4 regions of the Pseudoalteromonas sp. C8 genome follow, and region 2 is predicted to be linked to each of the others. Evidence: predicted binding sites of a transcription regulator. Region 2 holds the regulator's gene; each other region holds the start of a gene.

What was found. Region 2 encodes LexA, which represses DNA repair genes until DNA is damaged. Its sites were predicted from a motif close to TACTGTATNNNNATACAGTA; they were not measured.
Region 1: the regulator LexA is predicted to act here: its motif matches at 2,280-2,299, upstream of GQR39_RS17445 (YebG family protein).
Region 3: the regulator LexA is predicted to act here: its motif matches at 1,990-2,009, upstream of ruvC (crossover junction endodeoxyribonuclease RuvC).
Region 4: the regulator LexA is predicted to act here: its motif matches at 1,749-1,768, upstream of GQR39_RS05140 (SulA-like leucine-rich domain-containing protein).

The regions. Positions count from the first base shown of each region.
Region 1 covers NZ_WTKT01000021.1:73,125-76,831, forward strand. Annotated here, with positions in the region: gene putP (sodium/proline symporter PutP) at 157-1,635, shown strand; gene GQR39_RS17445 (YebG family protein) at 1,911-2,228, opposite strand; gene GQR39_RS17450 (helix-hairpin-helix domain-containing protein) at 2,542-2,838, shown strand; gene GQR39_RS17455 (DUF6170 family protein) at 2,863-3,165, opposite strand; gene dsbB (disulfide bond formation protein DsbB) at 3,167-3,685, opposite strand.
Region 2 covers NZ_WTKT01000019.1:12,587-16,293, reverse strand. Annotated here, with positions in the region: gene coxB (cytochrome c oxidase subunit II) at 1-560, opposite strand, end outside; gene lexA (transcriptional repressor LexA) at 1,044-1,661, opposite strand; gene GQR39_RS16265 (PaaI family thioesterase) at 1,829-2,269, shown strand; gene GQR39_RS16260 (hypothetical protein) at 2,270-2,650, opposite strand; gene GQR39_RS16255 (hypothetical protein) at 2,964-3,689, shown strand.
Region 3 covers NZ_WTKT01000007.1:170,127-173,833, reverse strand. Annotated here, with positions in the region: gene GQR39_RS09000 (FtsX-like permease family protein) at 1-1,927, shown strand, start outside; gene ruvC (crossover junction endodeoxyribonuclease RuvC) at 2,058-2,582, shown strand; gene ruvA (Holliday junction branch migration protein RuvA) at 2,585-3,202, shown strand; gene ruvB (Holliday junction branch migration DNA helicase RuvB) at 3,210-3,707, shown strand, end outside.
Region 4 covers NZ_WTKT01000003.1:337,466-341,172, reverse strand. Annotated here, with positions in the region: gene GQR39_RS05150 (diguanylate cyclase) at 1-699, shown strand, start outside; gene GQR39_RS05145 (YchJ family protein) at 774-1,253, opposite strand; gene GQR39_RS05140 (SulA-like leucine-rich domain-containing protein) at 1,292-1,726, opposite strand; gene GQR39_RS05135 (SEL1-like repeat protein) at 2,025-2,489, opposite strand; gene GQR39_RS05130 (NCS2 family permease) at 2,608-3,707, shown strand, end outside.

The DNA of each region.
Region 1 (3,707 bases), on a different contig from region 2:
TTTGTATCAGCTGGAAGCAACAAGTTGGAGATTTTATTGTTAGGCATGATATAGTCAGCGAGAATGGTTTTTATCCTAATAGTGTCTTTATTATAATATTTTAAGAGTCAATATTCGGATCAAGAGCCTGTTATTAATAATTATGCGGAGGCTAATTTGGAAACAGGAATGATTATTTCACTAGCATTATATTTTGTTGTAATGTTAGGTATCGGACTATATGCATATAAGCAATCTACTGGCGATGTATCAGGTTACATGTTAGGTGGACGAAATCTATCACCAAGTGTTGCTGCACTATCTGCAGGTGCATCTGACATGAGTGGCTGGATTTTAATGGGCCTACCTGGTGCGATGTTTGTTACTGGTTTTAGTAGTACATGGATAGCAATTGGTTTGGTGATTGGTGCTTGGTTAAATTACCTGTTAGTTGCACCTAGATTACGTGTGTACACTGAAAAAGCAAATGACTCTATAACAATCCCAGATTACTTCTCAAATCGCTTCAATGATAAGTCAAACTTATTACGTGTTGTATCAGCTGTTGTGATTATAGTCTTCTTTACTCTTTACACGTCATCTGGTGTTGTAGCCGGCGGAAAATTGTTTGAAAGCTCATTTGGTCTAAGTTATGAAGTGGGTTTATACATTACAACGGGTGTCGTTGTTTTATACACTTTGTTTGGTGGTTTTTTAGCGGTTAGCTTAACTGATTTCGTGCAAGGTTGTATTATGTTCATCGCACTGATTCTAGTGCCTACTGTTGCATACTCTTTACTTGAACAACCTCTGGAATCTACTTTACATAGTGTAAATCCAGATATGCTTAACTGGATTGGAGCAGGCTCTGCATTAGGTATTATTTCTGCAATGGCATGGGGTTTAGGTTATTTTGGTCAACCACATATCATCGTTCGTTTTATGTCGGTACGTAGTGTTAAGGATATGCCTAAAGCTCGCCGTATTGGTATGACATGGATGATTGTTGCTGCCCTTGGTGCTGTTGGTACTGGTATATTTGGTGCTGCTTATACTTATGAGAATAATATTGTAGTTGAAGATCCTGAAACGATTTTCCTAATTCTTTCTGAGTTATTGTTCCATCCACTTATTGCTGGCTTTTTACTAGCTGCAATTTTGGCTGCTATCATGAGTACTATCTCATCGCAATTGCTAGTAAGCTCAAGTTCATTGACTGAAGATTTATATAAAACATTTTTACGTAAAGATGCTAGCGACTTTGAATTAGTTACTGTTGGTCGAATTAGCGTTGCATTTGTTGCCCTGTTTGCAATTTATTTAGCGTACGATAGAGATAGCTCTATTTTAGACCTAGTAAGTAATGCATGGGCAGGCTTTGGTGCTGCTTTTGGACCTCTTGTATTGTTTAGCCTTTATTGGAAACGTATGAATTTTGCTGGCGCCTTATCTGGTATGTTAGTAGGTGCGTTTACAGTGCTTGTTTGGATTTATGGTCCGTTTACTATTAATGGTGAAAGTTTAAGTAGCTTTATGTATGAAATAGTACCTGGCTTTATTTTAGCGAGTATCGCAATTGTTGTTGTTAGCTTAGTAACAAAAGAGCCAGAGCAAAACATCACTGCTTTATTTGATGAAGTAGAAAAAGAGCTTTAAATAGCAATTACTATTCATTTTAAAATGAGTAGTAAGTAATACCAATCCGCGATAATACTTAATCATTTTGCGGTGCTAAACGTGTTGCTACCGGCGTTAAAAAATTATCATTTAGAACAACTAAATATCAAATTTTTTGCCTAGCTATCAACACGTTTTTCCACCCTCAAAATAGATCACTTAATTAAGCGAATTGGTATAATAAAAAAGGGAGCAACTAAGTTGCTCCCTTTTTTATTTAGTTTGTCCCGTCCGAGGAGAGGGCAATCTACGAGTTAACTTGCTTTTTTATCGTTGTTATCTTCAATTGACGCAACGTTATCTGACTTTTTACTTTTTGCTGGCGCTTTGGTAACAACTGGATCTTTGCCGCCCTTTAATATGGTCATAAAGTCATCTTTGCTTTTCGCTATTTCTAAAGCAAGTGATTCAATTTGTTGCTCACTAAGCGGTACGTCTACCTTTTCTAGCATTAGCTCAAGTGATTCTGCTATATCGAGCATCTTGTCATAAGCATCAGCTTCTTTTTTGGTAGTAAACGTCATACGCTCGACTCCGTTTCGTTCTACAACATATTTAACAACAACAGCCATGATTTCTCCTGCAAAATTGCTTGGCACCGTGGTTTGTAAAAACCATTAGATTACTGTTTTTATGTACAGTAATGGTTTGGGCGTAAATTTGCAAGCGCGAAGTATTAATTTTTAGGTGTCTTAAATTTGACAAAAAACGGTAACTTTACTTTAGTTAAGCAATCACTTGTTGTACCAGCTGCATTTTCAGGATTTCGGATCATAGTGATAATGCGTTTAGGTACACTTTAAATGATGAGCTTTTCAGTTCCTTACTTTTTGGTTTTCCTAAGCAACATTCAAAATTAAGAAAAGAAGAATAGGGACAAGTTTGATGAAAACGTTAAAAAATTTATTCATAATAAGCTTATTATGCTTACTACCTGCAACTACCGTATATGCACAATTATCGGAAGTAACTAAGCAAATGCCTCAAGTTGAGACAATTAGTATAAATAATGCTGATGCAGATATGCTTGCTAAGCTACCGGGTATAGGTAAGAAAAAAGCGCAGGCAATTGTGGATTACCGTGAAGAAAACGGCGAATTTAAAAGCGTTAGTGATTTATCGCAAGTTAAAGGAATTGGTAAAAAACTATTAGCCAAATTAGAGGGGAAAATTTCACTTTAATAGCAGTAGATAACAATCAGGGCGCTATGCGCCCTGATTAAATTGTTTTAATGCATCGCTTAAGTGTTTTTTAGCAAAGTTGATTTCAATAGGTGTTGTTAAAAGTGGGTAGCAAAGTCCGCCGAGTATCAAAAACGGGATTAATATCCAACCTTTAAATACCGTGAATATTAAAAATAGTGGACTTAGTAATATTAATTTAATAATACGCAGTAACACTTTATCAGTTGGCGATAACATACTTAAAGAAAGTGCTATTACGTCTTGGCGCTTGCGTACTTTTAGATGTTTAAGCTCATCTAATTGGCTTGAAAAAAATGTAAACATATCAAATCGACTTTTTAATTAATAAACGGCCAATAACTATAATAAATAGTGTTAGTGAGAAAATCCCAAATATAATTTCCATCCAAGCAGGCATGCTCAAACCAACAAACTGCCAATCTATATTTCCACAATCCCCGGTCGCCTGAAAAAAGCTAGGTATCCATTCATGTAACGGCATAAACGATGGGAAGTTTGGTTCAAACTCACAGCTAAATGCAAAAGGGTCTGTGGTGGTTTGCATATCAATATGCTCGCGAGCAATTAAATATCCCCAAACACTCGATACACCCCAAATTACATACGCTAATATACGAACTGCTTTGCTCTGTGGTTTAGTCGAACCTACGATTCCTGCGCCTAATAGACCCAGTACGGCTGTACGTTGATATATGCACATTATGCAAGGCGCCAATCCCATTTGGTATTGAAAGAAAAGGGCGGTCACTTCAAGTAAAAAAACGATAGCTGTAAATAAAAGCCACGGGGTACGTTGGGTGGGTAATTGGGCAAGCCAGTTCATAAAAATTCCGCGTTTAAATAAG
Region 2 (3,707 bases):
ATAACATCGTCAGAAGTCATTAAAAATCGTACTTTTTGATTTATTGGCAGTACGAGAGGTTTATCAACCTCAAGTAAGTAGTTAGGATTTTTATCTGCAAGATTCGCTATTTCATCTTGCGGGGTAGATAAAATAGAGTAGAACTCTACATCTTCACCCATATATTCATAATGCCATTTCCATTGCGAGCCTGTAATTTTAATAGTGAGATCAGCTTTGCTGGCATCTTCCATTGCAATTAGGGTTTTAGTGGCTGGTACTGCCATAGCAATTAAAATAACAAACGGGATTGCAGTCCAAAGTATTTCTACTTTAGTGCTTTCGTGAAATTGGGCAGGTACAGCCCCTTTAGATTTACGGTGATGAATAAGTGCCCAAAACATAATTGCGAACACTATCACCCCAATCACACAACATATTATAAATATGGTCATGTGCAGCTGATATACATTATTGCTTATATCGGTTACGCCTTTGCGCATATTGTATTGGCTGTTAGCCAAAACTGGGTGCGAAAAAACACATAATATAAGCCACAAGGTAGAGGTCAGTTTACCCATGTGACGGCTCCTTTGATGCTATTGCGAATGCAAAGCGAAGAGGCATACGGCTTAAACGCCAATTCGTTATTTTTATTTTTTTAGTCAATCTCATTTAATATTGATTGGTTTTGCTGCGCCAACAACGGGTTTGTGTATATTGTGTGTTCTCAAAACTAAAAAGCTGTGAGTTATTATTAGCTCAGCACATTAATAATTAGCTAAAAAATGAACAACAAGCAAGTTTTAGTATAAAAAACAATCAGGTGATATTGAGTAATTAATAAAAAATCAGTAACCAACTAGGTAACAGTAAGTTCAAAAGATGAGCAAAACAAAGGGGTTTAACGTATTCGGAGGGGGAAAATATAAGTGCAAAAAAGTTTACAGCTTAAATTGTCAGTGAGCTATTTATGCCCTATTTTTAGTGCGAATTTAAAACAAAAAATGCGTACTAATTAGTACGCATTTATAAAACTGCTTGTTTAAAAGCTATTTTTAAAGTCACATCCAATCAGCGTTTCTTATAACGCCAACGGCTAAGCCTTCAATATTAAAAGACTCATTCTCAAGATCTACTTCAATAGATTCAAAATCGTCGTTTTCAGCATGAAGTAATACTTTACGACCCGCTTTCTCAAGACGTTTTACAGTTACGTCTTCATCTAGGCGGGCAACAATAACTTGCCCGTTTTCAGCGGTTTGAGTACGATGTACAGCAAGTAAATCACCATCCATAATACCAATATCTTTCATGCTCATACCGTTAACGCGTAGTAAAAAATCTGCAGCCGGTTTAAACATTAATGGATCGATTTTGCAGTGACTTTCAACGTGCTCTTGCGCCAAAATAGGTGAACCAGCAGCAACACGCCCTATAAGCGGTAAACCTAATTGTTCTGGCTCTTCTTCTTCAATTAACTGAATACCACGGCTTGCACCTGGTTTCATTTTAATTGCGCCTTTTTTAGCAAGTGCTTTTAAATGTTCTTCAGCAGCATTGGCACTTTTAAAACCTAATGTTTGCGCTATTTCAGCACGTGTAGGAGGCATACCAGTGTCTTTAATAAAAACTTTAATTAGTTCGAGTATTTGAGCTTGGCGGTTCGTTAATGGTCGCATACAACTGGTTTTCCATACAGTACATTTAACTGTGAGTATATACAGTTAAATAAAAATCGCAAATTTAAATTAAGCCTTAAAATAGCCAAAGTAATTTCACTTGTGTACATTTTAGGGATATAACTAAAGCTAGATTTATAAATGATTAAAAAAGCAAAGGAGTCATTATGAGTATTTGGTACCAGCCCATCACTTTAGAGCTGTGCAAGCAGTTAGAACAAGGCATTGATGGCCAAGGAACATTAATGAAAACCATGGGAATAGAAGTCACTGAAATTGGTGATGATTACTTAGTAGCCACTATGCCGGCAATTCCTGAGCATCATAATCCAATGGGAATGGTTCACGGCGGTGCTAACGTTGTACTTGCCGAAACAGTTGCCAGCTATGCAGCTAACTTTGTTGTCGATTTTACAAAATTTTACTGCGTGGGGCAGGAAATTAGCGCAAGTCATTTAAAAGCATCTCGCAACGGCACTTTAACAGCAACGGCAAGAGCGTTTCATATTGGCAAACGTAGTTCAGTGTGGGAAATAAAAATTACAAATAGCCGCAATGAGCTGTGCTGCGTATCAAAAATGACCGCAGCAGTCGTAGAGCGAAGATAGTTACTTTTCGATTGGGTAAATTGTAATTTCCATACCCGCACCAATCGCAGATATACGTAGTAATGTATCTGCATCTAAGGCTTGATTAAAGCACTTAGGTGAAGTGCCTGATTCAAAACCAATATCAAACGTTCTACGTGAACAGCTTAACCATTGTTTTAGCGCGTTACGCGAACACGATTCAATAAGCTCACATATATGGTTTATTGCTTTGTCAGGCGTGTTTACTACACCTGTTGCTTCAATACGCGCTAATTGACGGTATTCGTCTTTGTCATAATGTAAAATCGTCGCGACTTTTTTCAAGTCTGCCACTAGCAAACTAATATCTTGCTTTGATTCAAGCTCAAGATCTACATTTAAAAATTGAATTTCCGACATCGTTTCGTATTTATCCTCTAATAATTTCATTGCAAACTTTAACGCAGTTTTACCGTTATACCAAATCAACTATGCTCTATTAACCACTTTATATAGATATTTCGCAGCTTTTAAGTATTTTTTAGCGTTTAAAGCTAGCTGGATATCAAACACTCAGCTCAATTAAACAAATAAGTCATGTTAGCAATTTAAGTGTAATCTTTTTTATTTTTAAATGATTACAGTAAGCTATAGTTTAAACTGCGACAAAATGTCGCAGTAACTAATCCCATTAATGTAATAAACTAGCCTCTAAAAATAATAAGACTAAAACATGAATAAAAAAATATTTAAGTATGCTCGCAAGTTACATAAATGGCTCGGTTATTTGCTCGCATTACAAATTTTAGCTTGGCTATTAGGTGGTTTAGTCATGAGCGCTATTCCTCTTGATAAAGTTCATGGGGAGCATCTTGCAACACGTACTCTTAATAACCCATTTACGCAGGCTGATTATGTTGCCTCCCTTGACGATATTGCATCTCAGGTGGTTAATCCAACACAAATAATTTTTGAGAACTTCTTAACCACACCTACAATTACAGTAATAAATAAAGATGAACAGCAAAGCTTTAACGGTATAACTGGCCGGCCTTTTGAGCCGCCAACTAAAATACAAATTACCGCAAATGCTAAAGCACACTTACTTATTGATGCTCAAGTGACAAGCGCTGTACTGCTAAAGCAAGGTATGCGAGAAGTTGGATATAAAACCAATGTTTGGCAGGTACAATTTGACGACACATTTAACACAACACTGTATTTGTCAGAAAATAACGGCAGAGTTATCACCGTTCGCAGCACACTATGGCGAATTTTCGACTTTTTTTGGATGTTACATATTATGGATTACGATGAGCGAGAGGATTTTAATAATCCGCTGCTTATTAGTTTTGCAGCAACCAGCGTACTTTTTTGCCTAAGTGGAATATTACTACTTATGCAAAACATACGACTAAAACGATTTATCCGAATTAAAAGTAAGAATAAATCAAAGTAGTCATATTGGTTTTTAAGA
Region 3 (3,707 bases), on a different contig from region 2:
TGTGGCAAAAACCGAAGTTGTGCAGCCAGGTAGTCGTGTTTATTATCGCCAACTTTATGCAGGTAGTGAGGCCGATATAAATAGCTTTTACGAGTGGCTTAAACCACAAATGAAAGAAAACCAACAATGGTACGGCGTTAAAGACCGTCAATCACCTATTTCAAATAGTTTAAACCGTGCAGAGAGCTTTTTATTACTTGCCGGCCTATTAGGTATTATTTTAGCCGCAGTGGCTATAGCCGTTTCAGCAAAACGTTATTGTGAACGCCAATACGATCCAGTAGCGATGATGAAAACGCTAGGCGGTAGCCGCTCAATGATCCGCAAAATATACATGCTCCATTTATTGCTTGTATGTGCAATGGCGGTAAGTATTGGGCTGTTAATTGGTTATGGCTTGCAAGAAATAGCAACAAGTTACTTATCAAAAAGTATGGGCACAGAGCTACCTTTAGGTGGCTTTAAACCTTGGCTGGTGGCTATAAGCACTGGCGTAATTTGTGCCGTTATGTTTTCTATTAAACCGTTATTTGATTTATTTGATATTCCACCGCTTAGAGTGCTGCGCCGTAACTTAGGTGACAAATTGGCAGTTAGTCGTGTGCATTTAGGAATGAGTGCGCTAACCGTGTTTTTATTAATGTGGTTATTCAGTAACAACATAAAAATAACGCTTATTTTGTTTATATCAACACTTGCGCTAATTGGTGTGTTGTTTTTGATATCTAAATTAATATTTGGTGGCGGTCGAAAATTAGGGCTTAAGCCAGGTAACAGTTGGTCGCTTGCAATTGCATCTATTCAAAAGCGTGCAAATGTGAACGCGGTACAGTTAATTAGTTTTTCATTAGCGATTAAATTACTGCTGTTTTTAGTGGTACTTAAAAACGACATGATATCTGATTGGCAATCGCAACTTCCTGCCGATGCGCCTAATGCGTTTTTAGTTAATATTACGCAAAATGAGCTTGAGCCAATTAATGAGTATTTAGCTCAAAAAGATATTCAGGTATCAGAGTTTTATCCCACTATTCGTGGACGCGTAAATGCGGTAAACGGCGAGTTGGTAGCACGTTCTGTATCGCTGCAAGACAACGAGAAAAAAGACGAAGAAGCACGTGCAGGTATTGGCCGCGAGCTAAACCTTACATGGCTTAAAGATGTGCCTGACCAAAATGAAGTAACACAAGGCACGTGGTTTGGTGAAAATGCGATGGCTGAAGCCTCAGTAGAGGAGTCGATGCTTGAGCGTTTAGATGTTGAGATAGGCGATACGCTTACATTTTTAATTGGTTCGCAATCGTTCGACGCTAAAATTACCAGTGTGCGCAAAGTTAATTGGGCCACGCTTAAACCTAACTTTTTTATTATTTTAAGCCCAGATGTACTTGCAGATTTTCCGGCGACGTATATTTCGTCGGTACGTATAAACCCAGATCAAAAGCGTGACTTTAGCCAGTTATTGCGTACTTACCCTACTATTACAGCGATTGATATTGACAACTTTGTTAAGCAAATACAAACAACTATTTCGCAAGTATCACTCGCCATTGGCTTTGTACTTGCCATTGTTGTGCTGTGTGGCGCGCTTGTACTTATATCGCAAGTGCAAGCTAGTTTAGGTGAGCGTATGCAAGAAATTGTAATACTGCGAACACTTGGCGCTAAAAGCCGATTGATTAAAAACGCGACCTTGTACGAGTTTTTATTACTCGGCGGTTTAGCTGGCTTAGTGGCTGCATTTTTTAGTGATATAGCGCTTTTAATTGTGCAGCAGCAAATGTTTGATTTAGCAGGTAAGTTACATCCGCATATATGGATTATTGGTCCGGTAGCTGGCGGTGTATTTGTGGCTGGTTTAGGCTATTTAATGATTGCCCGAACACTTAAACAAAACACCCAAGGATTAGTGCGTGCCCTAGGGTAAGTTTAAACTAACACGCTCCTGCAAATGCCCACCTAATACGTGGGCATTTTTGTTTTTCTTTGTACTGGTAATTTATACAGTGCTCTGGCATTATTAGCGTAATTTAAAAATAATAACAATGGAGCGCTGTTTGGCCATCATTTTAGGGATCGATCCTGGTTCACGTTTGACCGGATATGGCGTTGTTGCCCACCAAGGTTCTAAATTTACATACTTAGGCAGTGGTTGTATTAAGTTAGCCGATCATCCTTTTCCGGTTAGGCTTAAAATGATCTATCAAGGCATTACACAGCTTATTGAGCAGTTTTCGCCAGAAACCTTTGCCATTGAAAAAGTATTTATGGCGCATAACCCCGATTCAGCTTTAAAGCTTGGCCAAGCTAGAGGCGCGGCGATTGTTGGCGCTGCAATGGCCGACTTACCCGTATTTGAATATTCAGCTAGGCAAATTAAGCAAGCAGTAGTAGGTAACGGTGGCGCTGATAAAACACAAGTGCAGCACATGGTAAAAAATATTTTAAAACTACCCGGTACGCCACAGGCCGATGCAGCTGATGCACTTGCTATTGCGATTTGCCACGCTCACTCAGAACAAAATTTAATTAAACTAGCGGGTAGCGCAAGCAAAACCGTTAGAGGACGTTTAAGGAAATAACTATGATAGGCCGCTTAAATGGTATTTTAGTCGAAAAACAGCCACCAGAAATATTACTCGAAGTAAGTGGTGTCGGTTACGAAGTACAAATGCCAATGACCTGTTTTTACGATTTACCAAAAATTGGTGAAAACGCGATTGTTTACACCCACTTTGTAGTGCGTGAAGATGCTCAATTATTATTTGGTTTTAATAATAAAGTTGAACGCGCCTTGTTTAGAGAGCTATTAAAAGCAAATGGCGTTGGTCCAAAACTTGGCTTAGCTATTTTATCGGGCATGTCGGCAAAGCAATTTGTAAGCTGTGTAAATAACGAAGACTCAACGTCGCTTGTTAAATTACCGGGTGTAGGTAAAAAAACAGCCGAGCGTTTAGTACTCGAAATGAAAGACAGATTAAAAGATTGGGGTAATGATTTATTTACGCCATTTAGTGACAGCGCGGTAATAGAGCCGATGAGCGATGCGACAATTGCTAATAATGCAGCCGATGATGCCGTATCGGCATTGGTTGCGTTAGGTTATAAATTGCCACAAGCGCAAAAAGCAGTAAAATCGATAAGCAAGCCCGATATGTCTACTGAGGTTCTTATTAGAGAATCTTTAAAATCAATGTTGTGAGTAACCCATGATTGAAGCGGATCGCTTAATTGATGCGACTGAAAAAACAAATGAAGACTCTATAGATCGTGCAATAAGACCAAAACTTTTAGCCGACTACAGAGGCCAGCCTCATGTTAAGCAGCAAATGGAAATTTTTATTGAAGCTGCCCGAACCCGTGGTGAAGCGCTCGATCATTTATTAATATTTGGCCCACCAGGGCTTGGTAAAACCACGCTTGCAAATATTGTAGCCAACGAATTACACGTAAGTATTAAAACAACATCCGGCCCTGTACTTGAAAAAGCAGGCGATTTAGCTGCGTTACTTACTAATTTAGAAGAAGGCGATGTACTGTTTATTGATGAAATACACAGGCTAAGCCCGCAAGTTGAAGAAATACTGTATCCAGCAATGGAAGACTACCAGCTTGATATAATGATTGGTGAAGGCCCAGCTGCGCGTTCTATTAAATTAGACTTACCTGCATTTACGCTTATTGGTGCCACTACGCGAGCAGGCTCA
Region 4 (3,707 bases), on a different contig from region 2:
GGTATTGAAACATGTCTAAAATTAAAAAATATATCTGAAACACAAGATATCCCCGTTATTTTTGTAACCTCATCTGAAAATCAAGAAGAAGAGTGCTGGGAAGCCGGAGCTGTAGATTTTATAAAGAAACCAACTAACTCGGAAACTTTATATAGAAGAGTGCGCGCCCATATTACGATGAAACTTCAACATGACTTACTCAATCAAAAAGTATTTCTAGATGATTTAACAAAGGTATTCAATCGTCGTTATTTTGATGCGCATTTTTCTAAAATGGAACGAAGCGCCTTACGAGAAAAAGTCGACTACGCACTATTACTCATCGATATAGACTACTTTAAGCAATACAACGATCTTTATGGTCATGTGCAAGGCGATACGGTTTTAAACCTTGTTGCACAAACTATTACTAATAGTTTGCAAAGGCCAACCGATTTTGTTGCGCGTTACGGCGGCGAAGAGTTTGTAGTTGTTCTACCGCATACAAGCACTGAAGGTGCGATTTGTGTTGCTGATAAAATTAAACAAAATGTGGTCGATTTAGGAATATTACACAGATATTCAGAATATGACTTTGTGACTATTAGTATTGGCGGTGCAACCCTACAACCGTACGTAAATAACAAAAACACCTTGCAGATCGCAGATGAAAAAATGTATGAGTCCAAAATGCAAGGTCGTAACCAAGTGTGTTTTTAAGTTTAGCTAGCTAATAAATCACTTTGCCACTTAAAAACACCTTGTAGGTGATAAACATTAAATAAGATTATTTATTACACGCTATGACATTTTTTGTACTTTTTATTGCTACCACATGGGCAGTTATCATTTCTGCCCACTTTAATATCTTCAACAGGATATATAGTGCCATCTAAATAACGCCATTGAGTGTTTTCTTTAATAAACTGCGATTTTTCGTGAAGCTCACAAAATAAGTTTTGATAAAAATATTGGGCTTTAAATTCTACAGTGCCGGTATCTCCATCATGGCTTGACCCAATTACATCAAGATTTATAAATCGACAGCTGTTAGCAAAATCATTGATTTCTTTAACCGGATTTTCAGCTTGTTTTTCTTTTGCGTAGGTTTGATAAACATATTCTGCATTTTTAATAACATAAGCACTGAATCGTGAGCGCATAAGTTGTTCAGGAGAATCAGCTTGCTTAACAGATAAGTGAAGCGGCTCGCAGCAATCGGCATAATTGTGCCCACTGCTGCAAAAACATAATGTGGTATTGAGTGAAGTCATAATAATAATACAAAGTCTAAAACATTAGTTTAACAAGCTTATTGGGCGAGTGATATCTCTGTTGTTTGAGACTTTTTAGTAAAACAGTATAGTTTTGTATTCGTTTTACTTAAATCGAACGATAGATTCGTAAGTAGTTGGTTATTAACTATATCGGTCCAGGTAATTACCGCTGCAAAGTTTCCGTTATGTAATGCAGAATTTAATACATACTCTAAATTTACTAGGTGCTTTTGTCTAATAACAAGTAATTTACTTGTATCAATAGAGCATGAGTCAAGTAAAGCTTTGCTAGGTACGTGATCTGGAGCAATTAGTAACGTCCATGCATTAGAGCTATTGTATTGGTGTAATACTTTTAAAAGCTCAAAGGTCGCTGAAATTTCATCTTCAATTTGAATCAAATTCACGCAATCGCTTTGCTCATCTTGTTGGTAACTTTTAACTGTTCTTACGGTAATAGGCTGTAACATAATTTCACTCACTGGGTTTTTATACAGTATTCATATACAGTAGTTTATACAGTGCTTTCGTGCAAGCCTTTTATGCTATTTATTTGTACAGTTATTCAGCTTTTGATCATTGTTTTTATTTTTTTAATTTATAATTCTTTATTAATCAGATTGTTATGGAATTATTTTTGAGAAGGTATTCTAAAAATAAATTTTTGAGCAGTGTCTTCATTTTGGGGTTTTATACTGTATAGGATTATCTTTGTAACCATATACAGTATTTTTTTACACTGCATACAGTACTTCTGCCATAGCTAGCTTATGTGTTTTCAATCGTGCGAGGGATCATATGAGAAAACTGGAGTTGGTGGATTTGTTCGTACAAACTTGCCGCATAACATTGAGCATCTTTAAATCGCTTAGTTTCGATATGTTTGCGTATATCTGTAACCGCTGCAGTGGCAGGGGCGTACCCTTGGCTACTTGCTAAGCTTAACCAAGCTACAGCATGAAATACACTTTGTGGCACGCCTTCACCTTTCACAAAAAATAAACCTAAATAAAACTGTGCTCTATGGTTTCCCGCCATTGCAGCAAGTCGCATCCATTTTGCAGCCAATGGAGCTTGATTATTTTTTAAATAATATAGGGCTTTATTTAACGTACTTTGCTCATCTTTTTTATTATCAACGGGCACAGAGGTATTTTCGGGTTGAGTAACAAAACCTAAAATATTATCTAGCTGTTGCTCTAAGTCTTGCTCACAAGGTGTTGTTTTAAGCATATTGGTTCATTTATTATTTTAACTACTTTAACAGTTTAGTATATAGCAAGGTAAAATGTCCTGTAAAAGATAATTTTTATGTTAAAATCTCGCCACTTTTTACTATCACAAGTTTATTATGTTCGAAGCCTTATTTAAACTGAGCGAAAATAATTCAACAGTTAAACGCGAATGCGTTGCTGGCCTAACTACCTTTATAACTATGGTATACATTGTATTTGTAAACCCGGCTATGCTCGCAGAGGCTGGGATGGATCAAGGGGCTGCATTTGTAGCGACATGTATAGCAGCTGCGATAGGCTGTTTTATAATGGGTTTATGGGCTAATTATCCATTAGCATTAGCGCCTGGTATGGGGCTAAATGCCTTTTTTACGTATGGTGTCGTATTAGGAATGGGTTATACCTGGCAAGCCGCCTTAGGGGCTGTATTTATGTCGGGTTGTATATTTTTGTTTTTAAGCTTATTTAAAGTCAGAGAGTGGATTATTAATGCCATACCTCTGGTGCTCAAGCGAGCAATCGCAACGGGTATAGGTGCTTTTTTAGCATTAATTGCCCTTAAAAATGCAGGCATTATTGTCTCAAGCCCGGCAACATTAGTGCAGTTGGGCGACATTACTTCTCCAGGACCGTTATTGGCTATATTAAGCTTTTTTGTAATTGCAGCGCTTTTATATCGCGATTTTAAAAGTGGCGTACTTATTAGTATTTTATTAGTGACTGGCATTGCTTTAAGTTTGGGGCTTGTTGAATATCACGGTGTTATGGCTATGCCACCATCAATAATGCCTACTTTTATGCAGCTAGATTTTGCAGCCGCTTTTGATATATCAATGATGAGTGTTATTTTTGCTTTCTTGTTTGTCGATCTTTTTGATACTTCGGGTACATTAGTTGCGGTAACTCAAAAAGCAGGTTTAGCTGATGAAAAAGGTAACATGCCTCGTTTAGGGCGCGCATTAAGTGCTGACAGCTCAGCAACAATTGCAGGTGCGATGCTAGGTACGTCTACGACTACATCGTATATAGAATCGGTTGCTGGTGTATCTGTTGGCGGACGTACTGGCTTAACAGCTGTAGTTGTAGGCATCTGCTTTTTACTAATGATGTTTTTTGCACCGCTTGCACAAATGGTACCGGCTTATGCTACGGCAGGCGCTATTTTATATGTCGCTGTTCTGATGCTGCAAAATTTAAAGTTTGTAAACTGGGATGA